Regions from separate parts of the Kitasatospora sp. NPDC086009 genome, predicted to be linked through region 3. Evidence: riboswitches for the same ligand, from Rfam matches in the RefSeq annotation. Region 3 holds a riboswitch; each other region holds the start of a gene.
What was found. Region 3 has a riboswitch for cyclic di-AMP ahead of ACIF6L_RS10250 (hypothetical protein). Riboswitches for the same ligand answer to the same signal wherever they lie in the genome.
Positions count from the first base shown of each region.

Region 1: linked by a shared signal. The riboswitch ahead of ACIF6L_RS09285 (transglycosylase family protein) and the one ahead of ACIF6L_RS10250 (hypothetical protein) in region 3 are both predicted to bind cyclic di-AMP.
Region 2: linked by a shared signal. The riboswitch ahead of ACIF6L_RS07820 (NlpC/P60 family protein) and the one ahead of ACIF6L_RS10250 (hypothetical protein) in region 3 are both predicted to bind cyclic di-AMP.
Region 4: linked by a shared signal. The riboswitch ahead of ACIF6L_RS25075 (transglycosylase family protein) and the one ahead of ACIF6L_RS10250 (hypothetical protein) in region 3 are both predicted to bind cyclic di-AMP.

Region 1 covers NZ_JBITSA010000003.1:16,788-23,892, reverse strand. The annotation lists gene ACIF6L_RS09310 (sugar ABC transporter permease) at 1-387, shown strand, start outside; gene ACIF6L_RS09305 (carbohydrate ABC transporter permease) at 427-1,335, shown strand; gene ACIF6L_RS09300 (alpha-amylase family glycosyl hydrolase) at 1,377-3,089, shown strand; gene ACIF6L_RS09295 (LacI family DNA-binding transcriptional regulator) at 3,115-4,134, shown strand; gene ACIF6L_RS09290 (hypothetical protein) at 4,194-4,394, opposite strand; gene ACIF6L_RS09285 (transglycosylase family protein) at 4,574-5,878, opposite strand; cyclic di-AMP (ydaO/yuaA leader) riboswitch at 5,865-6,023, opposite strand; gene ACIF6L_RS09280 (hypothetical protein) at 6,416-7,105, shown strand, end outside.
Region 2 covers NZ_JBITSA010000002.1:476,270-483,374, reverse strand. The annotation lists gene ACIF6L_RS07825 (NlpC/P60 family protein) at 1-229, opposite strand, end outside; gene ACIF6L_RS07820 (NlpC/P60 family protein) at 455-1,609, opposite strand; cyclic di-AMP (ydaO/yuaA leader) riboswitch at 1,620-1,773, opposite strand; gene ACIF6L_RS07815 (NlpC/P60 family protein) at 2,097-3,140, opposite strand; gene ACIF6L_RS07810 (NYN domain-containing protein) at 3,353-4,897, opposite strand; gene ACIF6L_RS07805 (hypothetical protein) at 4,974-5,225, opposite strand; gene ACIF6L_RS07800 (rhomboid family intramembrane serine protease) at 5,428-6,210, shown strand; gene ACIF6L_RS07795 (Lrp/AsnC ligand binding domain-containing protein) at 6,252-6,533, shown strand; gene ACIF6L_RS07790 (aminotransferase class V-fold PLP-dependent enzyme) at 6,544-7,105, opposite strand, start outside.
Region 3 covers NZ_JBITSA010000003.1:236,891-243,995, reverse strand. The annotation lists gene ACIF6L_RS10260 (alpha/beta hydrolase) at 1-554, shown strand, start outside; gene ACIF6L_RS10255 (MoaF-related domain-containing protein) at 646-975, opposite strand; cyclic di-AMP (ydaO/yuaA leader) riboswitch at 1,444-1,567, shown strand; gene ACIF6L_RS10250 (hypothetical protein) at 1,572-2,846, shown strand; gene ACIF6L_RS10245 (hypothetical protein) at 2,913-3,413, opposite strand; gene ACIF6L_RS10240 (IclR family transcriptional regulator) at 3,638-4,435, opposite strand; gene aceB (malate synthase A) at 4,638-6,290, shown strand; gene ACIF6L_RS10230 (gamma-glutamylcyclotransferase) at 6,436-6,822, shown strand; gene ACIF6L_RS10225 (8-oxoguanine deaminase) at 7,049-7,105, opposite strand, start outside.
Region 4 covers NZ_JBITSA010000012.1:5,278-12,382, forward strand. The annotation lists gene ACIF6L_RS25055 (Ppx/GppA phosphatase family protein) at 1-238, opposite strand, end outside; gene ACIF6L_RS25060 (DUF501 domain-containing protein) at 235-900, opposite strand; gene ACIF6L_RS25065 (septum formation initiator family protein) at 872-1,357, opposite strand; gene eno (phosphopyruvate hydratase) at 1,501-2,787, opposite strand; gene ACIF6L_RS25075 (transglycosylase family protein) at 3,043-3,969, opposite strand; cyclic di-AMP (ydaO/yuaA leader) riboswitch at 3,974-4,146, opposite strand; gene ACIF6L_RS25080 (cytochrome P450) at 4,420-5,694, opposite strand; gene ACIF6L_RS25085 (SDR family NAD(P)-dependent oxidoreductase) at 5,853-6,287, shown strand; gene ACIF6L_RS25090 (MazG family protein) at 6,505-7,105, opposite strand, start outside.

The DNA.
Region 1 (7,105 bases), 220 kb from region 3:
GGCGTGCCGTTCATGATGATCTCGCTGCTCGGCGGCCTCCAGTCGATCCCCGCCGAGCTGTACGAGGCCGCGGAGATGGACGGCGCCTCCGCCTGGCAGCGCTTCCGGTACGTCACCCTGCCCGGGCTGCGCTCCGTCTCCTCCACGGTCGTCCTGCTCGGCGTGATCTGGACGTTCAACCAGTTCGCGGTGATCTTCCTGCTGTTCGGCACCGGCGCGCCGGACGCCCAGCTGCTGGTCACCTGGGCGTACTACCTCGGGTTCGGCCAGCAGCCGCGGGACTACGCGCAGTCCGCCGCCTACGGCGTCATCCTGCTCTCCATCCTGATCGTCTTCACCACCTTCTACCGGCGCTGGTTGGCCCGCAACGAGCAGGCCAACGGCTGACGCCCCGTACCCCAGCGACCCACGAAGGCAGGTAGCACGATGAGTACCACCACCGAACGACCCCGCGTCGCCGCCACCGCGGCGAGCGCCCCCGCCACCGCCGGGAAGGTACGGCCCCGCGGCCGGAAGTCCCCGCTCGCCACCGCGCTCTCGCACGGCGCGCTGATCACGGCCAGCCTGATCGCGCTCTTCCCGGTGCTGTGGATCCTGTACGTCTCGCTCGGCCCGGGCAAGACGGACTACCTCCACCCCGGCGACATCCTCGACAAGATGACGCTGTCGAACTACACGACGGTGCTGAACGACACCGACTTCTTCACCTGGTTCGGCAACTCGCTGATCGTCGCCGGCGTCACCACCGTGATCGGCGTGATGTTCGCCGCCACCACCGGCTACGCCGTCTCCCGGATGCGCTTCCCCGGGCACCGGCCGCTGATGTGGTCGCTGCTGGTGACGCAGATGTTCCCGATCGCGGTGCTGATCGTGCCGATGTACACGATCATGTCGACGCTCGGCCTGCTGGACACCCACCTCGGCCTGGTCCTGGTGTACTCCACCACCACCGTCCCGTACTGCGCCTGGCTGCTCAAGGGCTACTTCGACACCATCCCGGTGGAGATCGACGAGGCCGGCCGGGTCGACGGGCTGAGCCCGATCGGCACCTTCTGGCGGCTGATCCTGCCGCTCGCCCGCCCGGGCCTGGCGGTGGCCGCGTTCTACTCGTTCCTCACGTACTGGGCCGAGGTGCCCTTCGCGTCGACCTTCATGCTCAGCTCCGACAACTACACGCTCTCGGTGGGCCTGCAGACCTTCGTGAGCGAGCACGACTCGCAGTGGAACCTGATGGCCGCGACCGCGGTGATGATCGCGATCCCGTCCGCGCTCTTCTTCTACCTGGTGCAGCGTCACCTGGTGACCGGCCTGACCGCCGGCGCCTCGAAGTCCTGACCTGCCACCCGCTCACCACTAGTCCCCAAGGGATACCGTCCATGACCCAGAACCTGGCCGACACCTCCCGGCCCGCCGCCGACGCCACCGCCCACGAGGCAAGCACCGGCGCGTCCAGAGGCTGGTGGCGGGATGCGGTCATCTACCAGGTGTACCCGCGCAGTTTCGCCGACTCCAACGGCGACGGCATGGGCGACCTGCCCGGCATCCGCAGCCGTCTGCCCTACCTGCGCGACCTCGGCGTGGACGCCGTCTGGCTCTCGCCGTTCTACGCCTCCCCGCAGGCCGACGCCGGCTACGACGTGGCCGACTACCGCGCGGTGGACCCGATGTTCGGCACCCTGCTGGACGCCGACGCGCTGATCCGCGACGCGCACGGGCTGGGCCTGCGGATCATCGTGGACCTCGTCCCCAACCACTCCTCCGACCGGCACGAGTGGTTCCAGCGCGCCCTGCGCGAAGGCCCGTCCTCCCCGCTGCGCGAGCGCTACCACTTCCGCCCCGGCAAGGGCGAGAACGGCGAGCTGCCGCCCAACGACTGGGAGTCCATCTTCGGCGGCCCGGCCTGGACCCGCACCGAGAACCCCGACGGCACCCCCGGTGACTGGTACCTGCACCTGTTCGCGCCCGAGCAGCCCGACTTCAACTGGGAGAACGGGGCCGTCGCCGACGAGTTCCGCTCGATCCTGCGGTTCTGGCTGGACATGGGCGTCGACGGATTCCGGATCGACGTCGCCCACGGCCTGGTCAAGGCCCCCGGCCTGCCCGACATCGGCGGCGGCGACCAGCTGAGGCTGCTCGGCAACGACGTCATGCCGTTCTTCGACCAGGACGGCGTGCACGAGATCTACCGCAGCTGGCGGAAGATCCTCGACGAGTACCCGGGGCAGCGGATCGGCGTCGCCGAGGCGTGGACCCCGACCGTCGAGCGCACCGCCAACTACGTGCGCCCCGACGAGCTGCACCAGGCCTTCAACTTCCAGTACCTGGGCACCTCCTGGGACGCCGCCGAGCTGCGCTCGGTGATCGACCTGTCGCTCGACTCGATGCGCCCGGTCGACGCCCCCGCCACCTGGGTGCTCTCGAACCACGACGTCACCCGGCACAGCACCCGGTTCGCCAACCCGCCGGGCCTGGGCACCCAGATCCGCACCCCCGGCGACCGCGCGCTCGGCCTGCGCCGGGCCCGCGCCGCCACCCTGCTGATGCTCGCGCTGCCCGGCTCGGCGTACGTCTACCAGGGCGAGGAGCTCGGCCTGCCGGACGTCACCGACCTGCCCGACGAGGTCCGCCAGGACCCGTCCTTCTTCCGCAAGGCCGGCCAGGACGGCTACCGCGACGGCTGCCGGGTGCCGATCCCGTGGTCCGGCACCGAGGCCCCGTACGGCTTCGGCCCGACCCCCGGCGGCCCCAGCTGGCTGCCGCAGCCGGCCGAGTGGGCCGGGCTCAGCGTCGAGGCGCAGACCGGTGACCCGACGTCGACCCTGGAGCTCTACCGCAGCGCGCTGGCCATCCGCCGGGAGCAGTCCGGGCTGGGCGCCGGCACCGGGGTCGAGTGGCTGGCGAGCCCCGAGGGCACCCTGGTCTTCCGCCGCGGCTCCTTCGTCTGCACGGTGAACACCACCGCCGAGCCGGTGCGGATACCCGCGCCGGGCCGGCTGCTGCTGTCCTCCGCGGACGCCGCGCCGGAGGCCGCCGACGCCGGCGGCGAAGCGGTCCTCGGACCGGACAGCACCGACTGGTGGGCGGTCTGACGTGGTTGCAATAGGCTCTGGGACCGTGACTACGGCGCGACTATCAGACATCGCGGCGCAGGCGGGGGTCAGCGAAGCCACCGTCTCCCGCGTACTCAACGGCAAGGCGAACGTTTCCGCCGCCACCCGGCAGACCGTGCTGGCGGCGCTGGACGTGCTCGGCTACGAGCGGCCGACCAGGCTGCGCCAGCGCAGTGCGGGACTGATCGGGCTGATCACCCCGGAACTGAGCAACCCGATCTTCCCCGCGCTGGCCCAGGTGATCGAGCAGGTGCTGAGCCGGCACGGGTACACCCCGGTGCTCTGCACCCAGACGCCCGGCGGCTCCACCGAGGACGAACTGGTGGAGATGCTGGTCGACCGGGGCGTGGCGGGCATCGTGTTCGTCTCCGGCCTGCACGCGGACACCACCGCCGACCACGACCGGTACGCCCGGCTGACCGGCCGGCAGGTGCCGTTCGTCCTGATCAACGGCTTCAGCGAGAAGATCGACGCGCCGTTCATCTCGCCGGACGACCGGGCCGCGATGTGGATGGCCGTCCAGCACCTGGCCGAGCTCGGCCACGAGCGGATCGGCCTCGCGGTCGGGCAGAAGCGGTACGTCCCCGTGCTGCGGAAGATCGAGGGCTTCACGGCGGCCCTGCGGGAGGTCCTCGGCCGGACCGAGGAACAGGCCCGGGAGCTCGTCCACCACACGCTGTTCAGCGTGGAGGGCGGCCACGCGGCGGCCGGCGCACTGCTCGACAAGGGCTGTACGGCGATCGTCTGCGGCAGCGACATGATGGCGCTCGGGGCGATCCGCGCGGTGCGCCAGCGGGGGCTGTCCGTGCCGCAGGACGTCTCGGTGGTCGGGTTCGACGACTCGCCGCTGATAGCTTTCACCGAGCCGCCGCTGACCACCATCCGCCAGCCGGTCGAGGCGATGGCCACCGCCGCCGTCGACGCCCTGCTGGAGGAGGTCGGCGCGAACGCCGCCCAGCGCGGTGAGTTCATGTTCCAGCCGGAGCTGGTGATGCGCGGTTCCACGGGCGCCCGCGCCCGCTGAGACGACGACCGGGGCCCCGGAGGACGATCCAGTCCTCCGGGGCCCCGTCCTGTCCGCCCTCAGCCTTCCTGCGCGGTCGGGCGCTGCTGTCCGGTCCGCTGCCCGTCGGCGGCCTCGCCGGTCCGGCTCTCGGTGCGCCGCCCCCGGGCGAGGTAGTCGCGCAGGATCAGTTCCACGGCGTCCTGCGGGTTCCTGGTGCCGGAGAGCATCATCGCGTCGATCGCGAGATTGGCGTCGAGCGTGACGGTGACCTGGGCCATGTGACTCCTCCTCGGGTGCAGAGCAGCAGCATGCCCGCCGGGCCCGGCTTTGGCCATGCCCGGGCCCGGGCCCGGGCCATCCTGCGCGCGGGCGTGCCGGAGCCCCCGGGGAGGAGCGACCAGACTCTCCCCGGGGGCTGCGGCGGGTGGCGCGGACCGCGTGCGGACCGCAGGCGGGATCAGACCCGGCCGGCGAAGTCCGGGGCCCAGTTGGCGATGGTCTGGGTCCGCACGCCCACGCTCGGGTTGGCGGCCTCGACGTACTTGCCGTCGCCGATGTAGAGCGCGACGTGGTAGACGCCCGAGTCCTGGCCGTTGTTGGACCAGAACAGCAGGTCGCCGGCCTTGAGGGCGTCCAGCGAGACGTGGGTGCTGGCGGCGGCCTGGTCGGCGGCGACCCGCGGGACGGAGACGCCCGCGGCGCGCAGCGCGGCCTGGGTCAGGCCGGAGCAGTCCCAACCGCCGTTGCCGGTACCGCCGTAGACGTAGGCCTGGCCGACCTTCGACTGGGCGAAGGAGACCGCGGCGGCCATGCTGCCGGTGGCGGCCTGGGCCGGCGCCTCGGCCGACGCCTGGGCGGCGGGCTTGGCGGCCGGAGCCTGGGTCTGCGCGGCCGGCTTGGTGGCGGTCGCGGTGGAGCCGTCGGCCTTGCCGGTGGCGCCCGAGGAGCGGTTGAACCAGTCGAAGCCCTGGCCGGACTCGTCCGAGGCCCGGGTCTTCGCGCGGTCGCCCAGGCTCAGGTGCTGGCCCGGGTAGATGACGTGCGGGCCGTCGCCGAGGGTGCCGCGGTTGAGCTCGTAGAGCCGCTCCCAGCCGCCCTGGATGTTGTTCTTGTCGGCGATCGAGGAGAGCCAGTCGCCCGCGACCACGGTGTAGTCGGAGGAGGCCTGCGCGTCCTGACGGTACTGCTGCCAGTTCCGGCCCTGCGACGGCTGGGCGGAGTCGGCGGCGGCCGGGGTCTCGGCGGCCTTCGGGGCGGCCTTGGGCGCGGCCGGCTTGGCGGCGGGGGCGGGGGTCTGCACCGGGGCCGGGGTGGCCTTCGGGGCGGCCGGCTTGGCGGCGGTCGCGGTGTCGACGGCGGCCGGGGTGCCGCCCTTGGTCAGACCGGCCTGGACGGAGCAGACGGGCCAGGCGCCGGGGCCCTGGACGGCGAGCACCTTCTCGGCGACCGCGATCTGCTGGTCCTTGGTGGCGAGGTCGGCACGCGCGGCGTAGCTGGTGCCGCCGAACGCCGCCCAGGTGGAGTTGGTGAACTGGAGGCCGCCGTAGAAACCGTTGCCGGTGTTGATGCTCCAGTTGCCGGTACTCTCGCACTGGGCGACCTTGTCCCAGGTGGCGACGGAGGCGGCCGAGGCGGAGCCGGCGGTGAGGCAGGGGACGGTGAGGCCGATGCCGACGACGCCGAGGGTGGCGATCGCTCGGCGGGTGCGGCCGGACAGGCGGGTGCCGTTGGTGGGCAGCATGGTGACGCGGTCCTCTCCCACGCCTGCGAGGTGAGCTGTCGGATTCGGGCTGGAGTTGCCCGGCCGCGCTGTGGACGCGGCTTCACCCCTAGCCCCGAACCGGTACGAACCGGTCCCGGGCGACTTACCTGTGGTTCCCCCGCTCCTGCCGTGGTGCGTTCTGCGCTGCCAGCGCACCCGACGGCAGGACTCGGCGTTGCGGGTGGGCTGGGTCCGTGTGGCCACGAACGGGGAGCACGTTAAGCAGACTTAAGTTCAAACCGCAAACATGTGTGACGGTCATCACAGTTTATGAAGAGCGTGCTGAATGGCTGTCCACCATGATCAGAAATGACCGATTTCGCGCAACGCCCTTCGGAGCCACGGCAACTGCCTATGCTTCAGGGCGTCAGGACCGACGCGGCCGTCTGGGGGGAGGGCTTCGCAGCGATGGCCATGGACGAGGGTCCCGAGGCCGGCGCGCCGGCCGAGCGGCCGCGTGGAACGCACCGCCGGGCAAAACACCGCAGAGCGGACATCCCGCCCGCCGAGCCCCGAACTCCCCTGCCCCGGCGGACGATGCTGCGCTGGCTCGCCGTCGGCACGGTCTTCGCGGCGGTCGGCGGCGAGGAGGCACTGCGGCGCTCCCTGGACGGCCGCTCCGCGCCCGGCGCCGCCGCGGAGGACCCCGCCACGGCGCCGGGAGCGGCCGACCCGGCCGCGGAGCACCGGCACGGCGCCGCGTCGCCCTCCGGGACGCCCGGGGGCACCACCGACGGCGCCCCCGCCGAGGGGACGGCCGCGCCCGGGCAGCCCACCGCCGGAGCCGCCCCCGCACCCACCCCCGACCAGGGCGGCCGCCCCTGGTCGGACCCGGCCGGCTGGGGCGGCCGGGTACCCGGACCGCAGAGCGCCGTCCGGATCACCGACCGGGTGCTGCTCGACACCGACGCCGCGATCGGCTCGCTGCTGGTCGAGCCGGGCGGTGCGCTCACCTTCGCCGCCGACCGCAGCCTCACCCTCGCCGCCGCGGGCAACGTCGAGATCCGCGGCACCCTCGCGCTCGCCCCCGAGGGCGCCGCCGTGCACACCGTGCGCTTCCCCGCCGTCGACGAGCGGCGCTTCCGGGGGGACGGCATGAAGGTGGTCGACACCGACGTCGGCCTCTGGGTCACCGGCGCCGGGTACCTGCGGCTGGACGGCGCGGCCAAGACCGCCTGGGGGCGCGCCGACCGGGCGCTCGCGGCGGGCGACACCACCGTCAGCCTG
Region 2 (7,105 bases), on a different contig from region 3:
GCTGGACGTCCAGTGCGGCGTTGTACTTCTCCGAGGCCTGCTCGGCCTCGTCGTACAGCTGTTCCACCTGCGCCTTGACGTCCTTGCGGTTCGACGGCCCGTCCGGCGTGCCCGGGGCGGCCTGGGCGGCACCCCCCGTGGCCACCCCCAGCGCGGTGGTGGCCGCGGCGGTCAGCACCAGCGCACGGGCGAACGCGCCCGGCAGGGGGGAACGGCGGTGCACGGCCATACGACGGTAACTCCGATCCTGCGACCCGGCCCCGCCGCCGCACCGGTGCGGGCGGCTGTCGAGCGGGAGTCCGGTGGCAGACGTTAGCGAGTCCGGGCGAGCGAGTCCAAACCCCTCCCAACCCGAATATTTGACCCGCAATCGGACATCAGCACGGTCCAGCACGAAAGCCGCAGGCCCGGCCTCCCACGAGGGGAGACCGGGCCTGCGGGAGCAGACGTCGGATCAGACGCGCACGATGGCCGAGATCGGCAGCATGCTGGCGGTCTCGTACCGGACGTTCGCGCCGGGCTTCGGCGCGTGGATGACCTGGCCGCCGCCGACGTAGAGCGCGACGTGGCTGCGGTCCGCACGGTAGATGATCAGGTCGCCGGGCTGGGCGTTGGCGATATTGGTGCCCACGTTGGTACCGGCGGTGGCCTGGGACTGCGAGGTGCGCGGCAGCGACACGTCCGCCTGGGCGTAGGCCCAGCTGGTCAGGCCGGAGCAGTCGAAGGAGCTCGGACCGGCCGCGCCGTAGACGTACGGGGCGCCCAGCTTGCTCTCCGCGGCGGCGATCGCGGCGGCGGCGCGCGAGCCGTTGGCGGCGGGCGCGGACGGCGCGGCGGCCGCGGCGGCGGGCTTGGCGGCCGGCGACGACGGGGCGGGCAGCTGGTCGCGGGTGTTGTCGCGGGAGGCGCGGTCGGCGTCCGCCTTGGCCTTGGCCTCGGCCTTGGCGGCGTCCGCCTTGGCCTTCGCCTCGGCGGCGGCCTTCTCCTCGGCCGCGCGCATCGCCTGGCGCTCCTGCTCGGACAGCGAGTTGTACAGGTCCTGGGCCTTGGCCAGCTTGCCCTGGACCTCCTCCTTGGAGGCCTTCAGCTGCTGGGTGGTGGCTTCGAGCTCGCCGAGCTTGCCCTGGGCCTCGTTGCGGTCCTGGTCGAGCCTGCGCTGCTGCTCCTGGAGGTCCTTCAGCGCACCGGACTGCGTGCTGCCGGCCTGGTTGATGGCGCCGGCCTGGCTGAGGAAGCTGTCCGGGCTGGACGAGAGCATCAGCTGCACGGTCGGCGATATGCCGCCGTTGCGGTACTGCTCGCCGGCGATCTCGGCGAGACCGCCCTGGGCCTCGGTCACCGCGGCCTGCTGACGGGCCACCTTGTCCTGCAGCTCACCGACCTGCTTCTGCAGCTCCTGCTGCTTGGCCTGGGCACCGTTGAGCTTCTCGGTGGCCTGCTCGGCCTGCTCGTTGAGCTGGTCGATCTGCTCCTTGACCTGATCCTTGGTCGGCGTCGGGTCGGCGTGGGCGCCGGACTGCGCGGAGAGCGCGACCGCCGCGGCGGCGACACCGGTCAGAATCGAGACCCGGGCGCGGCCGGCGGGCTTGGGACGACGATGGGACGCCACGAAGGCGGACTCCTTCTTCCTACGTCCGCCTACCGGGTGAGCTGACGGGTTCGGGCCGGAAGCGTGCCCTACGACGCCTCACCGACCGCACGACGGTCGACCTGGCGCCGATTCACCCCGGAGGAACATGGTTCCCCGGCTCCGTTCCACAGCGCCCCCGACTACTGGACTCCCCGACGGGCAGATGCTCTGCCCCGCTGCTTCACGAACTCGGCGGTAAACCTCCGCCGCCACCCCTGCTGGGTGATCGACTGTGCGGTGGTTCGAGGCACGACCCTAGTAACAGAACCGTGATCCGTTCAAATCCTTGTCAGAAAAATGCCGGAAGAATATCCAAGTTCATTTGTGAATATGACCGGGTGTGATCACGCGCCCACATGGAGCTGATCGTTTGTCATGATGCGGCCGCAGACACCGACGCCACCCCCGGTTCCGGGGGTGGCGCGGATCACAGGGCCGGATCCCGGCCCGTGGGCATGTCGGTCCGTCAGACCCGGCGGATCGCGTTGATCGGCATCGCGTCGGCCTTCATCACCTTCACCACGTCACCGGTGTGCGGCGCGTGGACCACCATCCCGTTGCCGATGTACATCCCGACGTGGCTGCGGTCCGGGCGGTAGATGATGAGGTCGCCCGGCTGGGCGTCGGCCAGCGAGGCCACCTTCGAGCCGTAGTTGGCCTGCGCCTGCGAGGTGCGCGGCAGCGAGACGCCGGCCTTCGCGTACGACCAGACCATCAGACCGGAGCAGTCGAAGGAGTTCGGGCCGACCGCGCTCCAGACGTACGGCGAACCCTGCTTGCTCATCGCGTTGGCGACGGCCTGCCCGGCGAAGCCGCTGCCCTGCGGGAGGCTGCTCAGGTCGGTGCGCTCGCTGCCGCGCGAGGCCCGGTCGGCCTGCTGCTGGGCGGCCTTCAGCGCGGCCCGGTCGGCGGCGCTGAGCGAGTTCAGCAGGTCCTGGGCTTCCTTGAGCTTCTTGTTGACCTCGGCCTTGGACTGGTTCAGGTCCTTGGTCGTGCTGTCCAGCGAGGCGAGGACGGCGGCCGCCTCGGCCTTCTGCTGGTCCAGCCGGCGCTGCTGGTCCTGCAGGCCCTTGAGCGCCTCGGTCTGGCTGGAGCTGGCCTGCTGGACGCTGGCGGCCTTGTCCAGGTAGCCGGACGGGTCGGAGGCGAGCATCAGCTGGACGGACGGGTCGATGCCGCCGGTCCGGTACTGCTCGGCCGCGACCTCGGCCAGCCCGCCCTGAAGCTGGGTCATCTGGTCCTGGCCGCGAGCCACCTGGTCCTGGAGCTGGTCCGCCTGCTTGCGCAGCTGGTCCGCCCGCTCCTTGGCACCGTTGAACTTCTCGGTGGCCTGCTCGGCCTCCTCCTGCAGCTGGTCGACCTGCGCCTTCACGTCCTCCTTCTTGGGGGACGGGCTGGGCGCGGCGTGGGCGCTGACCTGGGCCGAGAGGGCGACCGCGGTCGCAGCGGCAGCGGTCAGCACGGTGACCCGTGCACGGCTCGACTGCTTGGGACGGCGGTGGGTGGCCAAGTGACCGGCTCCTTCTTCCAACGGACTCACCCGAACGAGTGAGAATCCGGAAAATAGGTTTGACGCCAGACCCTAGTGAAGATCCACGCTTTGCGCCACTCCCCCGATGGCGTGAACTCCCGCCCCCCGCCATGACTTCACGGGATCCACACATCCCCGCAAACCGGGCGCTGACCAGGCGTCATCCCCTGCCGGCCGACCCCCGGCCGAGGTCAGGGCCGGGCCAGTCGGTTCAGCAGCAGCACCGAGGCTACAGGGCGCGCGCCCGCCTTCCGCACGCCCTCCGCGACCTCCCGGTCGGTGGAGACCACCACCACCGGCCGGCCCTGCGGCTCGGCCCGCACCAGGCGGCGGATCAGTTCGTCGGCGGTCTCCCCGGTCCGGCTGAACCGCACCCGGACCCCGCGCGGCGGCGCCAGGATCACCGGCACGTCGAGGTCCTGGCCGTCGAACACGCAGGTCACCTCCGCCTGCGTGCGCTGGGCCAGCATCGCCAGCCCGCCCAGCAGCCGGATCCGCTGCTGCTCCAGCGGGAGCGCCGGGTAGCCGGTCTTGGTCACGTTGTAGCCGTCCACCACCAGGTGGACCTGCGGGATCGCCAGCAGCTGGTCCAGCAGCGCCGGGTCGTCCTCGGCCAGCCCGCGCCGCGCCACGTCGTGCGGCGAGGCCGAACCCGGCACCACCGCCTCGACCAGATCGGCCGGGCGGATCTGGGAGACCGGCAGGGCCAGCTCCCGCTGGAGCCCCTGCGCCGACTGCAGCACGGTGTCCAGCAGCAGCCGCAGCCGCATGTCCTCGACGCTGCGCCCCTCGCGGGCCGAACGGCGGCCCTGCTCGGCGGCGTTCTCCAGCTCGGAGATCCGGTGCCGCAGCCGCCGCGCCTCGCTCTCGGCGGCGCCGCGCTCGACGCCCGTCTGCGCCTTCAGGGCCTCCAGCTCCCCGGTGACCCGGCGCGTCTCGGCCTGGGCCCGCCGGGTGTCGCTCTCCAGCGAACGCACCTTCTTGCGCAGCGACTCCACCTCCTTGCGGACGTCCTCCGACTCGGCCCGCTGCCGGTCCAGGTCCGCCCGGGCAGCGGCGCGCACCTCGGCCAGCTCTGCCTGCAGCTTCTCGGCCAGCCGGGCCGCCTCGGCCGCCGCGCCCTCGGCGCCGGCCCGCTCGGCCTCCTCACCGGCCTCGACGACCAGGCGGCTCCAGCCCGCCGACCGGACCAGGTAGGCGGCGGCCGCCACGTCCATCGGATCGGCCGCGCCCGGCACGCTGCCCGACTCCAGCGCCCGGACCAGGTCCGGCTGCCCGAGCCGCAGCCGCTCCGCTATCCGCACCCGGAACGCCGGCTCGGACTCCAGCGCCGCGGCGAGCGCGGTGGCGGCGTACTTGGCCCGGCGCGCCGGGGTGAACTTGGCGTACGGGCGCAGCGTCTGCGGCAGCTCCGCGACCGGCAGCCCGCCGAGCGCGTCGGCGGCGAGGCCCACCACACGCCGGCGCACCCCCTCGGGCAGCGGCCGGTCGAGCTTCTCGGCCGCGCGGGCTGCCGCCGGCTCCTCACCGCCGGAGCCGCCGGCCTCCTCGCCGTCGACCTCCTCGGCGGGGGCGCCGGTGCCGGGCGCGGCGGCCTCGACCGCGTCCGGCGCCTGCGCGTCCACAGCGGGCTGCCGCCCCTGCGGCCCGGCGGGCTCCTGCGCTGCGTCCACCACGTCCTCGGCTCCGATCCTCGCCAGCGGGGTACGGCCGTCGGCCGTACCCCTGGTCGTCACGCTCCGTGCGCTCTGTCTGTATTGTCCCGCGCGGCGGACGGCCGTGCCGCGCACCGTCCACCGCGCGGGGCGGGCATCACGCCTGCTCGGCGGCCTCGGCGCCCGGACGGGCCACCAGTTCGACCTGGTCCACCGCGTTGCACCAGCGGCAGCGCACCGACTCGATGGTCTCGCTGTGCACCTCGGTCTCCTCCACCTTGGACTCGCCGGCCAGGTCGAAGTGCAGGAACTCGGTCACCCGGGCGGTGCGGGTGACATCGAAGCGGGTCAGGTTGCCGCACAGGGTGCAGCGCCAACGCGTCTCTGCGGTCAGGGCGGGGACGGTCATCGGGGGTCCTCTCGGGTGGTCCCTGGGTGGGCTCAGGCGCTCCCCCCGGAGCCCCGGCATCGGCGGCGGGAGGCGGGATTGCCCGCCCCAAGCCTATTGCCTGGGGCAACCACCCCGGCTACCGGTCACGGCGATCGCGGGGGTGGTCCACCTGCCGTACAGCGCGGTGTCGCCCGGGCCGGACGGAGGGATGCTTGGTCGCATGGCGATCCCGGTCCTCGACCACACCGGCGCGCGGGACGGCCCCCCGGCCGCGCCCGTCCCGGCCGTCAGCTACGCACTGATCGCGCTGAACGTGCTGGTCTTCCTGCTCGGCCCGGCGGCCGGGCTCAACCCGCTGTACGGCCGCGGGCAGGACCGGGTCTGCGCGGAGCAGCGGTACGAGCAGCGCTGGGGCGCCGTCCCGGCCGAGCTGCTGGCCGGACGGCCGCTGAGCGCCGAACAGGTGGCCGAGGCCCCCGACCCGGTGCCGGGCTGCCCGGCCGCCCCGACCCCCGGCAAGCACCCGGCGATGTCCGTCCTCAGCGGGCTCTTCGTCCACGCCGGCTGGCTGCACCTGCTGGGCAACCTGCTCTTCCTCCAGGTCTTCGGCCCCACCGTGGAGGCCCGCTTCGGCCGGGCCCGGTTCGCGCTCTTCTACCTGGCGGCAGGCTCGCTGGCCACCTACGGCTTCGCGCTGGCCGAGGCGCACTCGGCGGACTACACCCGGGTCCTGATCGGCGCCTCGGGGGCGATCGCCGGCGTGCTCGGCGCCTACCTGAGGCTGCACCCGCGGGCCCGGGTGACCACGCTCGTCCCGCTGCTGCTCTTCCTGCCCCTGCGGTTCCCGGCCTGGCTGGTGCTCGGCCTCTGGTTCGCGCTCCAGTGGTGGTCGGTGCACTCGGCGGGGCCGGGCGTCGCCTACCTGGTCCACGTGATCGGCTTCTCGGCGGGGTTCCTGTACGCCTGCACGCTGGCCACCCGCCCCTCGCGACGGCCCCGCTGACGCCCGATACCCTGGCGGCACCTCACAAAGGAGCCCGAACAGTGATCACCGCCATCGTCCTGATCAAGACCAGCGTCGACCGCATCCCGGAGATCGCCGAGGCGATCGCGGCCATCGAGGGCGTCAGCGAGGTCTACTCGGTCACCGGCGGCTACGACCTGGTGGCGATGGTGCGGGTGCGCCGGCACGACGACCTGGCCGAGGTGATCCCCGGCCGGCTGAACAAGGTCCCGGGCGTGGCCCACACCGAGACCCAGATCGCCTTCCGCACCTACTCCCAGCACGACCTGGAGACCGCCTTCGCGCTCGGCCTGGGCGAGTAGCCTCCCCCGTTCAGCCCTCGCGCCGGGTGTCCGCGACGCAGCGGCCGCCCTCGTTGCGGTAGTTCCAGGCCGCGCCGTCCGTGACCAGCTCGCGGACGGCGGTCAGGAACCGGTCGATGTGCTCGTCCGGGGTACCCGCGCCGAAGCTGACCCGGATCGCGTTCAGGCTGCGCTCCCCCGGCAGCGACGCCTCCGGCGCACCGCACTCGGACGGCGCCACGTCCTCGTCGCCGAGCAGGGTGCGCACCAGCGGGTGCGCGCAGAACAGGCCGTCGCGCACCCCGATGCCGTACTCGGCGGAGAGCGCGGCCGAGAAGTGCGAACTGTTCCAGCCCTGGACGACGAAGGAGAGCACGCCCACCCGGGCCGAGTCCGCGCCGAACAGGTTCAGCACCCGCACCTGCGGGACCTCCGCCAGCCCGGCCTTCAGCCGGGCGATCAGCTGCTGCTCGCGGGCCTCCAGCGCGTCGAAGCCGGCCTCGGTCAGGGCCCGGCAGGCCGAGGCGATGGAGTAGACGCCGATCACGTTCGGCGAGCCGGCCTCGTGCCGGGCCGGGCCGGTGTGCCACTGC
Region 3 (7,105 bases):
TGCGCCCCTCGCCCGCCCTCCCGCAGGACACCGAGTGCGAGGACATCCCGGGCGGCGCGCAGTCGGAGACGTACTTCACCAAGGACGTCCCGGCCGCGATCCAGGCGACCTACCGGGTCTCCTCGGATCCGCAGGCCTGGGGCTTCATGGGCAACTCGACCGGCGGCTACTGCGCCCTCAAGCTCGCCATGCGGCACCCGGAGGTCTTCCCGACCGCCGTCTCGCTCTCCGGCTACTACCAGGCCGCCGACGACCCGACCACCGGCGACCTCTTCCGGGGCAGCCAGCAGCGTCGCAACGAGGCGGACCTGATGTGGCGGCTGAAGAACCTGCCGCAGCCCGGGGTGTCCGTCCTGCTGGCCGGGACCAGGGAGGGCGACGGCGACTACCGCCGGGACACCGAGGCCTTCGTGGCCGCCGCGCACGCGCCCATGAAGGTCTCCTACAGCATGATGAAGACCGGCGGCCACAACTTCGAGACCTGGAGCAGGCTGCTGCCGTCCTCGCTGGAGTGGCTCTCCCAGCACCTCAAGGTGCCGAGCCACACGGTCTGACCACCGCCGGGCCCGCCCGCCCGGCCAGAACGCCCGGATACCAGCGCGCCCGGTCACCAGGACGCCAGGACACTGGCGCCCCGGACCGGTCTCAGGCCACCGGCTCCAGCGTCCCGGTGTGCAGCTCGCCGACCCGGCCGCCCTCGCCCTCGTACGTCCAGAACGCGCGCACCGTCAGCCTGCCGAGGTCCATCACGTGGCTGACGGTGATGCCGCTCTGCTCGGTCCAGCTGACGAAGTACAGCTCCGGCCCGATCTCGGCGATGTGCAGCGCGACGTCCTCCCACTGGCCCGCCGACTCGCCGAGGCCCTCCCAGCGCAGCCGCTTGCCGTCGGGCGAGTAGGCGTTGCGGAAGGCCGCGCCGTTGTCGACCTGGAAGAGGTAGGTACGGCCGGCGAAGGCGGGCAGGGGCGCGGTCATGGCGGAGCGGGTCCTCGTCTCTCGTCTGTGCGGTACGGCTGGACTCCCAACCTATCCGACCGGCCGACCTTCGCGGCGGACATGCGGGCACCCGGCCCCGGAGCGGACACCGGGCCGGCGCCGCGCCCACCCCGGCGCCGCGCCCACCCCGGCCGGACCTCCGCCACCCGCTCGCCGGCCCGCCGCCGACCCCGTCGGCCGCCCCGCGCCCGCCCCACGCCCGCCCCCACGCTCGCCCCACGCCCCGCCCCGTCTCCAACTGATCAACTTCCCCGGTGACTTGATCCACTCCGGACGGCTCGCACTGTGAGCTGCGCGACAACACCCCCCGTCGGCTTGTCGACATTCGAGCGGCCTGCCTAGCCTGCACGAGTCCGTCTTCGCGGACCCCGCCGTCGGGACGCCGAGTCCTGTCCACCCGCCGGTCGGCAGTCGAGCACCGCAGCGGACGGGAGCGGGGGACCCAGGTCAGTGCCCGGCCCACGCGCTCGCGCGTGCGGACCGAGGCTAGGGGTGAAGCCGCTCCCACAGGCGGCCGGGCAACCTCAGCCCGAACCCGACAGCTCACCTCGCAGGCGTCTACAGAGGACTCCGCCATGCAGAAGCCTGCCCGGCGCGCGACCCCGCGCCACGCCCGCCCCTCCCACCGAGGCCGCAAGGCCGCCTTCGCCGCCACCGGAGCGCTCGCCATCAGCGGCGCCGGCCTGCTCGGCGTCCCGGCGCTCACCGGCGCCCAGGCGGCCACCGCGCCGACCGTCACCCAGGACAGGCTCGCCCCGGCCACCATGGTCGCGGGCAAGGCCACCACGGCCGCGCTGACCGTCCACTCCTCGTCCTGCTTCACGGCCAAGACCGTCGGCGTCGGCGTCCGCGACGCGGCCGGGCGCAACCTCGACTTCCCCGGCAACGTCTCCAACGCGCAGATCTGCCCCAGCGGCCTGTCGATCACCACCGGTGCCCGCACCCTGCCCGCCGGGACGTACACCCAGTTCGGCTTCTGGCAGGACCTCGGCGGTACCTGGCACAACCTGCCCTCGCGCCAGCTCGCGGTCTCCGACGCGACCGTCGCCCCCGCCCCGAGCCCGACCGCCACCCCCAAGCCCACCCCGACGCCGTCACCCACCGCGACCGCCACGCCGTCGCCCACCGCCCCGGCCCCCACCGCGCCGGCGACCGGCGCCCCGGTCGCCGGGAAGTCGCTGACCTGGTCGGACGAGTTCAACGGCCCGATCGCCTACGGCTCGCGCTGGACGGGTGACAAGAGCAGCGCCTACCACTACGGCAACCACAACCCGGACGACAACAAGCTCGACTGGCTGAACAAGAACAACGTCTCGGTGGCCGGCGGCGTCGCCACGTTCACCGCCAAGCCGGGCGCCAACACGCTGGAGAACGGCAAGAAGTCCTGGGACACCGGGCTGCTCACCACCGAGTACTCCAGCGAGGGTTTCCAGGTGAAGACCGGCGACTACGCCGAGACCCGGGTCAAGCTCCCGGCCGGCACGGGCGCCTGGCCGGCCCTGTGGACCTGGAAGAACGGCAACGGGGAGATCGACTCCTTCGAGTACCACCCCGACAACCCGAACCTGCTGGAGCTGACCAACCACGTCAACCCGGGCCACCTGTACTACACCGACGCCAAGGCGATCGCGAAGGACGGCTGGGTCACCATCGGCACCCACTACGGCGCCACCTCGGTCGACTGGTACGTCAACGGTACGAAGGTGTTCTCGGACGGCAAGGGCGTCGGCGCCAACTGGTCCGCGTACCTGATCCTCAACCTGTCCCTGAGTGCAGGGCAGTACCACGCCGCGCCGCAGGGCACGGCCCCGATCACCTTCGCCGCGGACTACGTCCGGGTCTACCGCTAGGAAGCCACGCGCGGGGGCCGCCTGGACGGGATCCGGGCGACCCCCACGCGGCTCCGGTGGCCCCGCTCAGCCGCGGGTGCTCTCCACGACGTGGACCGTGAACGGCTGGCGGTTGTTCGCCTCGTTCCGGTCGTCGTCGCTGCGCACCGCCACGTAGCCGCCGTCCAGATCGCCGAGGGGGACGGTGGAGGCCACCCGGAGCGGGATCAGTGCGGTCGCGGTCCGGTACCGCTTCAGCCCGGCCGGGAAGGTGCAGCGCACCCGGTGGCCGTTCTGGAACTCGTAGCAGTTGTCCGGGAAGAACGGGGCCTCGGCCGTCACGCCCTCCGGCAGGGTGATCACCACGGTGAACGCGGAGGCGGTCCGGTCCGGCCCGTCGTTGGCGATGAAGGCGTGCAGCGTCGTGGTACCGCCGGGCGCGACGGGGTCCGGGTCCAGCCGGATCACCTCCAGGTCGGAGTCGGACGGCTTCGCCGCCGCGACCGCCGGTTCGGCGCTCGGTGCGGGCTCGTCGGTCGGACACGCCAGGGCGGTCCCGCCGACCATCGCCACCAGGGCGCATCCCACCGTCAGTGACCTGCCCAGAATTCCCCGTACGGACGTACTACGCGACATCGCGCTCACCCTGCCCTTGTCTTCCGGCGCCCCGCACCGTCGCGGGGCGCGCACGGACTCAGCGTGAGCGATCGGTACTCCCAGGCAGGTCCGACCCGCCCTCGGGCCGCCCGAACGGGCGAACTCCGGGCGAGCCGCGCCGGTGTCCCTTGCGGGGCGGTGGTGATGACGCCGCGTCAGGGGGCGAGGACCTGCCCCAGCCGGGCCGCGATCTGGTGCATCACGGGGACGAGCGAGGCCGCGCCGGCCTGCTCCTCCAGCGCCCGGATCCGGGCCTCCGGGCCGGAGACGGAGAGCGCCGTCGGCGTCGGCGCGCCGGGTACCGCGAGCGCGATGCAGCGCACCCCGATCTCCTGCTCCTGGTCGTCCACCACGTAGCCGCGCTCACGCGCCTGCGCCAACTGGACCAGCAGCTCCTGCGGGTCGGTCACGGTGTAGGAGGTGTGCGCCGGCAGCGGGTTCGGGCCGAGCACGGCCCGCGCCTCCTCCTCGGGCAGCTGGGCCAGCAGCGCCTTGCCGACGCCCGTGCAGTGCGGCTGCACCCGGCGGCCGACCTCGGTGAACATCCGCATCGAGCGCCGCGACTGCACCTGTCCGACGTACACCACCTCGCCGCCCTCCAGCACGGCCAGGTTCGCCGTCTCGCCGGTGGCCTCCATCAGTTCGGCCAGGTAGGGGCGGGCCCAGCTGCCGAGCAGTCGCCCGGCCGTCTCACCGAGCCGGATCAGCCGGGGGCCCAGGGTGTAGCGGCGCGCGGTGTCCTGGCGGACATAGCCCTGCTGCACGAGGGTACGAACCAGGCGGTGGATCGTGGGCATCGGCAGCCCGGAGGAGGTGGAGAGCTCACTGAGCGTCGCCACGCCGCCGGAGTCGGCCAGCGCCTCCAGCAGCAGGAAGGCGCGCTCGACGGACTGCACGCCGCCGCTCGCGCGGTCCGGACCCGTCGTCGATGCTGTGTCGGGGGTCGCAACCACCGGCGTTCCCTTCGCTGTCGGGGGAGGAGTAGAGTCCCAGCGATCACCTCAACAAACCGTTGAAATTCTGTATCGCGGAAACTAGTCTCCACCTTACAGAATCGAACCCTCCGACAGGTGGGGTTTCCCCTCGGTTCAGATCAAGGACGTTCCCACCGGAACTGCCTTCGCCATGCTCAACCGTCTTAGGAGTGTCCTGCTCATGGCTACAGATCAGGGACCCGCCGGCGCCTCCCCCGCCGCTCCGGTCGTCACTGTCGCCGGTCCGCGAGTCCACCGGGCCGAGGAGGTGCTCACTCCGGAGGCGGTCGCCTTCGTCGTCGGCCTCCACCGCGCGTTCGAGGACCGCCGGCAGGAGCTCCTGGTGCGCCGCAGGACCCGCCGTGCCGAGATCGCCGAAGCCGGCACCCTGGACTTCCTCCCCGAGACGGCCGCCGTGCGGGCGGGCGACTGGACGGTGGCCGAGGCCCCCCGCGCCCTCCAGGACCGCCGGGTCGAGATCACCGGCCCCACCGACCGCAAGATGGTCATCAACGCCCTCAACTCCGGCGCCCGGGTCTGGCTGGCGGACTTCGAGGACGCCACCTCGCCGACCTGGGAGAACGTGGTCGGCGGCCAGATCAACCTGATCGACGCCTTCGAGGGCCGGATCGACTTCACCTCCTCGGCCGGCAAGGCCTACACCCTCAGGCCGGCCGCCGAGCTGGCCACCGTGGTGGTCCGCCCGCGCGGCTGGCACCTGGACGAGAACCACCTGCTGGTCGACGGCCGGCCGGTCGCCGGGGCCTTCCTCGACTTCGGCCTCTACTTCTTCCACAACGCGGCGCGGCTGCTCGCGCGCGGCGCGGAGGACCCGAACTCCGGCCCCTACTTCTACCTCCCGAAGACGGAGAGCCACCTGGAGGCCCGGCTCTGGAACGACGTCTTCACCCACGCCCAGGCGGCGCTCGGCATCCCGCACGGCACCGTCCGGGCCACCGTGCTGATCGAGACCATCACCGCGGCGTTCGAGATGGAGGAGATCCTCTACGAGCTGCGGGACCACGCCGCCGGGCTCAACGCCGGCCGCTGGGACTACCTGTTCTCGATCGTCAAGAACTTCCGCGACGCCGGCGAGCACTACATCCTGCCGGACCGCAACTCCGTCACCATGGCCTCCCCGTTCATGGCCGCCTACACCCGGCTGCTGGTGCAGACCTGCCACCGGCGCGGCGCGCACGCGATCGGCGGGATGGCCGCCTTCATCCCCAGCCGCCGCGACCCCGAGGTCAACGCGGCCGCCCTGGAGAAGGTCAGGGCCGACAAGGACCGCGAGGCCGGCAACGGCTTCGACGGCTCCTGGGTCGCCCACCCGGACCTCGTCCCGGTCGCCCGTGCCTGCTTCGACGCCGTCCTCGGCGAGCGCCCGAACCAGAAGGACGACCCGGGCCCGGCCGAGCCCGTCACGCCCGCCCAGCTGCTCGACATCGCCGGCGCCGGCGGCCACTGCACCCACGCCGGCCTGCACAACGCCGTCCAGGTCGGGGTCCGCTACATCGAGGCGTGGCTGCGCGGCCTCGGTGCCGTCGCCATCTTCAACATGATGGAGGACGCCGCCACCGCCGAGATCTCCCGCTCGCAGATCTGGCAGTGGATCCACAACGGCGTGGTGCTCTCCGACACGGGCGAGAAGGCCACCGCCGACCTGGTGCGCCGTCTGGTGGCCGAGGAGCTCGCCGCGCTCCGGGCCGAGCTGGGCGACGAGGCCTACGCCGGTGGGCGCTGGCGCGAGGCCGCCAAGCTCTTCGAACAGGTCGCCCTGGCCGAGGAGTTCGCGGACTTCCTGACCCTGCCCGCGCTGCCCCTGCTGGGCTGAGTCCAATCTATCCGCGCGTGCGCCCGCTGCCGCCTGCCGGCTTGTAGCAGTCGCCGCGCCCCATTGCTCCGTTCCGTACGGCGACGAATCCAGCTGTCCTCATCGTCGCCGTGCGGAACGGCCGTTTCCGGAGGCATCGATCCCCGTGGCACGCATCTTCTTCAACGGCCAGGCCATGGTCGGCGGCCCCTTCCACCCCTCGGTGGCCGACGCGCTGGTCGGCCCGGTCCGCACCGCGCCGGGCTACCGCTTCTTCTCCATCGGGGACGTCTGCCCCGGACTGCTCGCCGACCCGTCCGTCGACACCGCCATCGAGGGCGAGCTGTACGACATCACCCTCGAACACCTGCGTGACGTGATCCTCCCCGGCGAGCCTCGTGAGCTCGAACTCGGCGTCATCACGCTGGCCGACGGCTCGCCCTGCCTCTCCATGCTGCTCGCCCGCGGCGAGGCCGACCGCGGCGTCCACCGCGAGATCACCCGCTACGGCGGCTGGCGCCGCTACCTCGCCACCCTGGGCCGCACGGCCTGACACCCCACCACGCCCGGAGGGCCTGCGCCGACCGGCGCAGGCCCTCCGTCGTGTCCGGATCCCGATCGGGCCGGCCCGCCGACGCGGAGGGGCCGCCTCCGCCCGGGCACGCCACAGCCCCGGACCCTCGCCGTGGGCCCGGGGCTGGGGTCCGTGCGCCGTCCTGAGCGGTGGCGCACGGAGTCCGGGTGACGCACCGTCCCTGGGCGGCCCGGAGTTCAGGGGGTTACACGGGGCGGGCGGCGAGCTCCTTGGCGGCGCGGGCGCAGGCCTGCGCGATCCG
Region 4 (7,105 bases), on a different contig from region 3:
GCTCCGGGGCCACCCCGAAGCCGGCGATCACCTCGGCGTACTCGCGGCAGGCCGCGAAGGTGCGGGCCAGCGCGTCCGGGTGCAGCCGGCCGGTCCGGTCCACGCCCTGACCCAGCCGGTTGATCACCATCCGGCGGTCGAGGTCGGTGATCGCCCCGGTCTCCGGATCGAGGTCGGCGACCAGCAGGCGGATCGAGTTGGTACCGCAGTCGATCGCGGCGACCCGGGTGACACTCATGCGTCGGGCTCCTCGGCATTCTCCTGCGCGGCCCGCTTGGCGGCGCGTTCGGCGGCCTTCTGCTGCTTGGCGGCGATCACGGCCTCGTGGTCCTGCTGCTTGGCGCGGTTCCTCGCGACCCGCTCGCCGGCGGCCTCGACCTCGTCGGGGGAGACGCAGGGGCCCTTGGCCCACCAGTCCTCCAGCATGCCGATCGCCTCGTCGCCGAGCGGGTTGACGCCCTCGCCGGCCGCCAGCGAGTGGCCGACCAGCACGTGCAGGCACTTCACCCGGTCCGGCATGCCGCCGGCGCTGGGGAAGCCCTCCAGCACCTCGATGGCGTCGCGGCGCGCGATGTAGTCCTCGTGCGCCTTCTGGTAGGCGGCGGCCAGCTCTGGGTCCTCGGCGAGCCGGGCGGTCTGCTCCTTCATCACGCCGTCCGCCTCCAGCGTGCCGATCAGCGAGGCGGCCTTGGGGCAGGTCAAGTAGTAGAGCGTCGGGAACGGCGTGCCGTCCGCGAGCCGGGGGGCCGTCTCCACGACGTCCGGGTTGCCGCAGGGGCAGCGGTGCGCCACCGAGCGCAGGCCGCGCGGGACCCGGCCGAGCTGTGCGGCGATGGCCGCGACGTCGGTGTCGGAGACAGAGGGGTGGTTCTCAGTGGTCATGGGGGGAGCTGGCTCCAGCAGGGGCAGGGGCGGGTGAAGAGGGTGGGGCGAGAGCGGCGGTGTCGGCGGCGTCCACCGAGTCCCAGACGCTCGCGTACCAGGGCTTGGCGGCCTTGGCCGCGCCGTCGGAGGGGGCGGGCGGGACGGCGGAGGACTGGGTGGCGCCCCGGCCCGCCGGATCCACCGCGATGTACGGGGTCTCCCCCGGCATCGCGTAGTGCAGCCGGCTGCGGGCCTGCGCCTTGACGTACTCCGGGTCCTGCCAGCGGGTCTTCTCCCGGCGCAGCTGCTCGACCTGTTGCCGGGCGTGCTCGGCCCTCGCCCGCTGGGCGGAGATCTCGGAACGCTGGGAGATGAACTGCCTGGTCGGGTAGGCCAGGATCGCGACCAGGGAGCAGAGCACCAGGACGAGGACGGTCGCCCGGCTCGTGAAGCGAGGCCGGGCGGCAAAGCCCGGGATCCTCCAGCCTGCCATCTCCCGTGTCCCCTCCTGATCGCGACGGTGCCCCGCCGTCCACCCTACGGGGTGAACGGCGGGGCACCGGTCAGGCTTGCGCTACTGGGCGCGCTCGGCCCTCGTGACGGGCCCGGGCCGACGACTGCTCGGCCGCGCGGTCACTACTCGGCGGAGCGGAAGCGCGGGAACGCGCCGCGGCCGGCGTACTCGGCCGCGTCGTCGAGGATCTCCTCGATGCGCAGCAGCTGGTTGTACTTGGCGACGCGCTCGGAGCGGGCCGGGGCGCCGGTCTTGATCTGGCCGCAGTTGGTGGCGACGGCGAGGTCGGCGATGGTGACGTCCTCGGTCTCACCGGAGCGGTGCGACATCATGCAGCGGTAGCCGTTGCGCTGGGCCAGCTCGACGGCGTCCAGGGTCTCGGTCAGCGAGCCGATCTGGTTCACCTTGACCAGCAGCGCGTTGGCGGTGCCGGTCTCGATGCCCTTGGCCAGGCGGGCCGGGTTGGTGACGAACAGGTCGTCGCCGACCAGCTGGACCTTGTCACCCAGCTTGACGGTCATGGCCTTCCAGCCGTCCCAGTCCGACTCGTCCAGCGGGTCCTCGATGGAGACCAGCGGGTACGCGGCGACGAGCTCGGCGTAGTACTCGATGAGCTCGGCGGCGGAGAGCGCCTTGCCCTCGAACTGGTAGGCACCGTCCTGGTAGAACTCGGAGGCGGCGACGTCCAGGGCGAGCGCGATGTCCCGGCCGGGCACGTAACCGGCCTTCTGGATGGCCTCGGTGATGAGGTCCAGGGCCTCGCGGTTGCTGTCCAGGTTCGGCGCGAAGCCGCCCTCGTCGCCGAGGCCGGTGGACAGGCCGCGCTCCTTCAGCACGCCCTTGAGGGTGTGGTAGACCTCGACGCCCCAGCGGACGGCCTCGGAGAAGGACTCCGCGCCGATCGGAGCGATCATGAACTCCTGGATGTCGACGTTGGAGTCCGCGTGCGAGCCACCGTTGAGGATGTTCATCATCGGGACGGGCAGGACGTGGGCGTTCGGGCCGCCCAGGTAGCGGAACAGCGGCAGGTCGCTGGCCTCGGAGGCGGCGTGCGCCACGGCGAGCGAGACGCCCAGGATCGCGTTGGCGCCGAGCGAGGACTTGTCCGGCGTGGCGTCCAGGTCGAGCATGGCCTGGTCGATCAGGCGCTGCTCGGTGGCGTCGTAGCCGACCAGCTCGGGGCCGATCTGCTCGATGACGGCCAGGACGGCCTTCTCCACGCCCTTGCCGAAGTAGCGGTTCTTGTCACCGTCGCGAAGCTCCAGCGCCTCGAAGGCACCGGTGGAGGCACCCGACGGGACAGCGGCACGGCCGGTGCTGCCGTCGTCGAGGCCGACCTCGACCTCGACCGTGGGGTTGCCACGCGAGTCGAGAATCTCACGGGCTACGACGACATCGATGGACGGCACGAGGCATCTCCTAGCGGAAGCAGGTTCGGCTGACGATGGGTGCTGTCGGCCGGATGGTTGCGGAGTCGTTACGACCAGAGCCTAACCGCACGGGCTCCCGGGACCACGTCGGCCTCGGTCCCGTCTCAGCGTGTGGCCGGGCTACCCACCGGTAGTTCACCTGGTTGTCCCACGAAATGCGGCCGGATGCGGACGAAGGGGGCCGAACCGGCCCCCTTCGTGGCGTCACCGCAAGGGGAGTCACCACACGGGCGGTCAGCCGAGGTCGAGCTGCTGGCCCGGGAGGATCAGGTTGGGGTCGGTGCCGACGGTGCCGCGGTTGCCGTCGTACAGCGTCTGCCAGCCGCCCTCGACGCCCTGGGCGGCGGCGATCGTCGACAGGGTGTCACCGGACTGGACGGTGTAGCCGTGCCCGGTGCGCTGCTGGGCGGCGGGAGCGGCCGCGGCCGGGGCGCCGTGGGCGGCGGCGGGGCGGCTGTCCTGGCCCGCGTACCCGCTCGTCTGCTGGGTGGCCTGCTGACCGGCGTACTGCTGGTAGACGCTCTGGTGGCTGGTCCAGTACCAGGCGCCGTCGCTCTGGTACCAGAAGACCTTCGCGTCGGCGTCCCAGCCCGGCTGGCCGGCGAAGCCCGGAGCCCGGCCGTCCTGCTGGGCGGGCTGCTGGGCGGCGGGCTTCGGGGCCTGCTGCTGGGCCGGCTTCTGGGCGGGCTTCTGCGCCGGCTTCTGCGCGGGCTTCGACTGGGCCGGCTTGGCGGCGGCCGTCGGCTCGGCGTCCGAGGAGGTGTCGACCGAGGCCGCCGCCCCGCCCTTGGCCAGGCCCGCCTTCTGGGAGCAGACCGGCCAGGCGCCCGGCCCCTGCGAGGCGAGGACCTTCTCGGCGACCGAGATCTGCTGCGCCCGGCTGGCCTGGTGGGCCTGCGGCGCGTACGAGGTGCCGCCGAACGCCTTCCAGGTGCTGGAGGTGAACTGGAGGCCGCCGTAGAAGCCGTTGCCGGTGTTGATGCCCCAGTTGCCGCCGCTCTCGCACTGGGCGACCGCGTCCCAGGTCGAGGCCGGGGCGGCCGAGGCGCCGGTGGCGGTGAGGAGCGGCAGGGCGAGTCCGACGCCGGCCACGCCGGCAACGGCGATGGCCTTCTCGGTCTGGGTGCGACGACGGTGACGGCCGGTTCCGACGAAGAGCATGGGGAAGTCCTCTCCGCACGCCTGCGAGGTGAGCTGTCGGGTTCGGACCGGGAGGTGGCCCGGCCGCACGACGCGGACGCCTTCTGCCCGCGTGGGCGGCTTCACCCCAAGCCGTGGGGGACGGCAACAAACCTGGTTCCCCCGCCCCTGCCCAAGGGTTCTGGTCGGTTTCCCGTAACGCGGCGGGCAGGATTCGGCGTTCCGCGCACGAGGTCCGCAGCTGCGAACTCCAGGGAGGGTAGACAGATCCTCACATCAATAACAAGCTCATATCGCAGGTATCACACATAAATTACGGCGCGTGGCCGATCGCCTACCAACGACAGAGCTATGTCCGGTTTGATGCTGATTCATACCCGCTGCCAGGGCGTGTCGGCGACATCCCGTCAGCGTGTCGAGGTCTCGGCGCGACGAGATCGAGACACCACCGTGGGCGCCGGACGGATTTGCTCAGAGCCCGTCCACCGGTGCAGCGGAGGGCTTCTCGGGGGTGAATTCCACCGGGAGATCGCGCAGTCCACGCATGATCAGGCCACCGCGCCAGCGGAGCTCCTCCGGGCTGGCGGCGAGTCGCAGATCGGGCAACCGGGTGAGCAGGGTGGTGAGCGCCGCGCGCCCCTCCAACCGGGCCAGCGGCGCACCGATGCAGTAGTGGATGCCGTGCCCGAAGCCGAGGTGCGGGTTGTCCGTCCGGGCCAGGTCGAGGGTGTTCTCGTCGGCGAACCGCGCCGGGTCCCGGTCCGCCGCCGCGAGCACCACCAGCACCGGATCGCCGACCGGGATGTCCACGCCGCCGATGGTCAGCGGGCTGGTCGCGAACCGCCAGGTGGCGAGCTCCACCGGCCCGTCGTAGCGCAGGAGTTCCTCGATACCGGTCTCCAGCAGCGCGGTCTCGCCGCGGGCGATCGAGTCCTGGAGCAGCGCCCGCTGCCCGGGGTTGCGCAGCAGGGCGTAGGTGCCGTTGCCGATCAGGTTCACGGTCGTCTCGAACCCGGCGAAGAGGAGGATGAAGGCCATCGCCGCGGCCTCGTTCTCGGTCAGGTGCTCACCGTGGTCGCTGGCCCGGATCAGCCCCGAGATGAGGTCGTCGCCGGGATCGGCCCGCTTGCGGTGGATCAGCTCCGCCAGGTAGGCGCGCATCCGCTTGACGGCGCGTCCCACCCCGCCGCGCTGCCCGCTGCCATGGCGGATCATCATGCCCGCCCAGTCCCGGAAGTCGTCCTGGTCCTCGGCCGGCACGCCGAGCAGGTCGCAGATCGCGTAGATCGGCAGCGGGAAGGCGAACTCGTGGATCAGGTCCGCCGAGCCGCGCTCCGCGAAGCCGTCGATCAGCCGGTCGGTGAGCTGCTGCACCCGGGGCTCGAACTCCGCCACCCGGCGCGGCGTGAACGCCTTCGAGACCAGCCGGCGCAGCCGGGTGTGGTCCGGCGGGTCGATGTTCAGCAGGTGGGTCATCAGATTGGCCTGGCGCTCGCCGGGGATGCCGACCCGGCCGCTGCGGTGGGCGTGCCCGCTGTGGTGGGCCAGGTTCTTCGAGAGCCGGCTGTCGGCGAGCGCCTGCCGGGCGTCCGCGTACCTGGTCACCAGCCAGGCCTCGACCCCGCTCGGCAGGGTGGTGCGGTGCACCGGTTCGTGCTCCCGCAGCCACGCGTACGCCGGGTACGGGTCGGCGGCGAACTCCCAGGTGAAGAGCGGCGGGCGGGCTGAATCGGGCTGAACTGGCATGTGTCGACCGTATCCGGTGGGGAACCCCGGCGTGGCAGGCGTGAGCCTGGTCACCTGAGGGGTAATCCCTGTTGCGGAGGGTCAGGACCTGCCTACGATCCTCCGCAAGCAAAATGCGTGGGCGCCGGTGCGGAGCCGCCCACAGGGAGGAGCGCACCATGCGGGTCACCGGGGCAGTCGTGGTCATCGCCGTACTCGCCGGCGGGTCGGGAGCCGGCCTCGCCCGCCGGTTCACCGCCGCGGGCGCCTCCGGCGTCCTCATCGCCGACCAGCAGGTCGGCATCGCCGAGGACCTCGCCACCGAACTCGACCGGCCGGGCTGCCCGGTCGTCGGCGTCTGCGGCGACATCCGCCGCCCGAGCGACATCGCCGCCCTGGTCGACACCACCGAGAAGCACCTCGGCCCGATCGACCTGTTCTGCGTCGCCGGGCCGGGCGGCGAGCGCGTCCTCTCCCTCGCCGAGCTGCCGGACCACCTCGACCTGGAGCGACTGGCCGAACTGCTCGCCCTGGTCGGCGAGGCGATCGCCGAGGTCGTCGACGAGGTGGTCCCGGTGCAGCGCCGGGCGGTGGAGGACGTGGCGGCGGTCTGACGGGGGGCGCGGCGGTTCGCGGTGCGGGCGGCGTGCCCGGGCGGCGGTCGCGGTGCGGGCGTGCCCGGGCGCGGGTCTCGGCCCGGGCGTGCCCGGGCGGCGGTCGCGGTGCGGGCGTGCCCGGGCGCGGGCCTCGGCCCGGGCGTGCCCGGGCGGCGGTCGCGGTGCGGGCGTGCCCGGGCGCGGGTCTCGGGCGTGCTCCGGGGGCCGCTCGGGGCTACTCGGGCTTGAGCCCCTCGGCGGCGCGCACGGCGTCCCGGTAGCCGCGCGCGGCCGCCCGGAGCGCGGCGTCCACGTCCACCCCCGCGTCGAACGCCCGCTGCGCCACCGCGAGCAGCAGCCGGCCCGCCGACTCCGCCGTGAGCTCCGCGGGCAGCTCGTAGGCCGCGTCCGGCACACCGGTGAAGCCCGCCCGGCGCACCCGGGACACCAGCTTCGCCGCGTACGCCAGCGCGGGAAGACCGGCCGGCACGCCGTCCAGCACCGACTCGCGCTCCGACTTCTCGGCGGCCTTCAGCGCCTCCCAGTTCGCCTCCACCTCGGCGGCGCCCTCGGCCTCGACGTCCCCGAACACGTGCGGGTGGCGGTACATCAGCTTCTCGACGATGTCACCCGCCACGTCGTCGATGGAGAACGCGTCGGTGGGGTGCTCCTCGGCGATCCGGGAGTGGAAGAAGACCTGGAGCAGGACGTCGCCCAGCTCCTCCCGGAGCGTGTCGCGGTCCCCCTCCTCGATCGCCTCGACCAGCTCGAAGGACTCCTCCACCAGGTACTTCACCAGGCTGGCGTGGGTCTGCTCGGCGTCCCAGGGGCAGCCG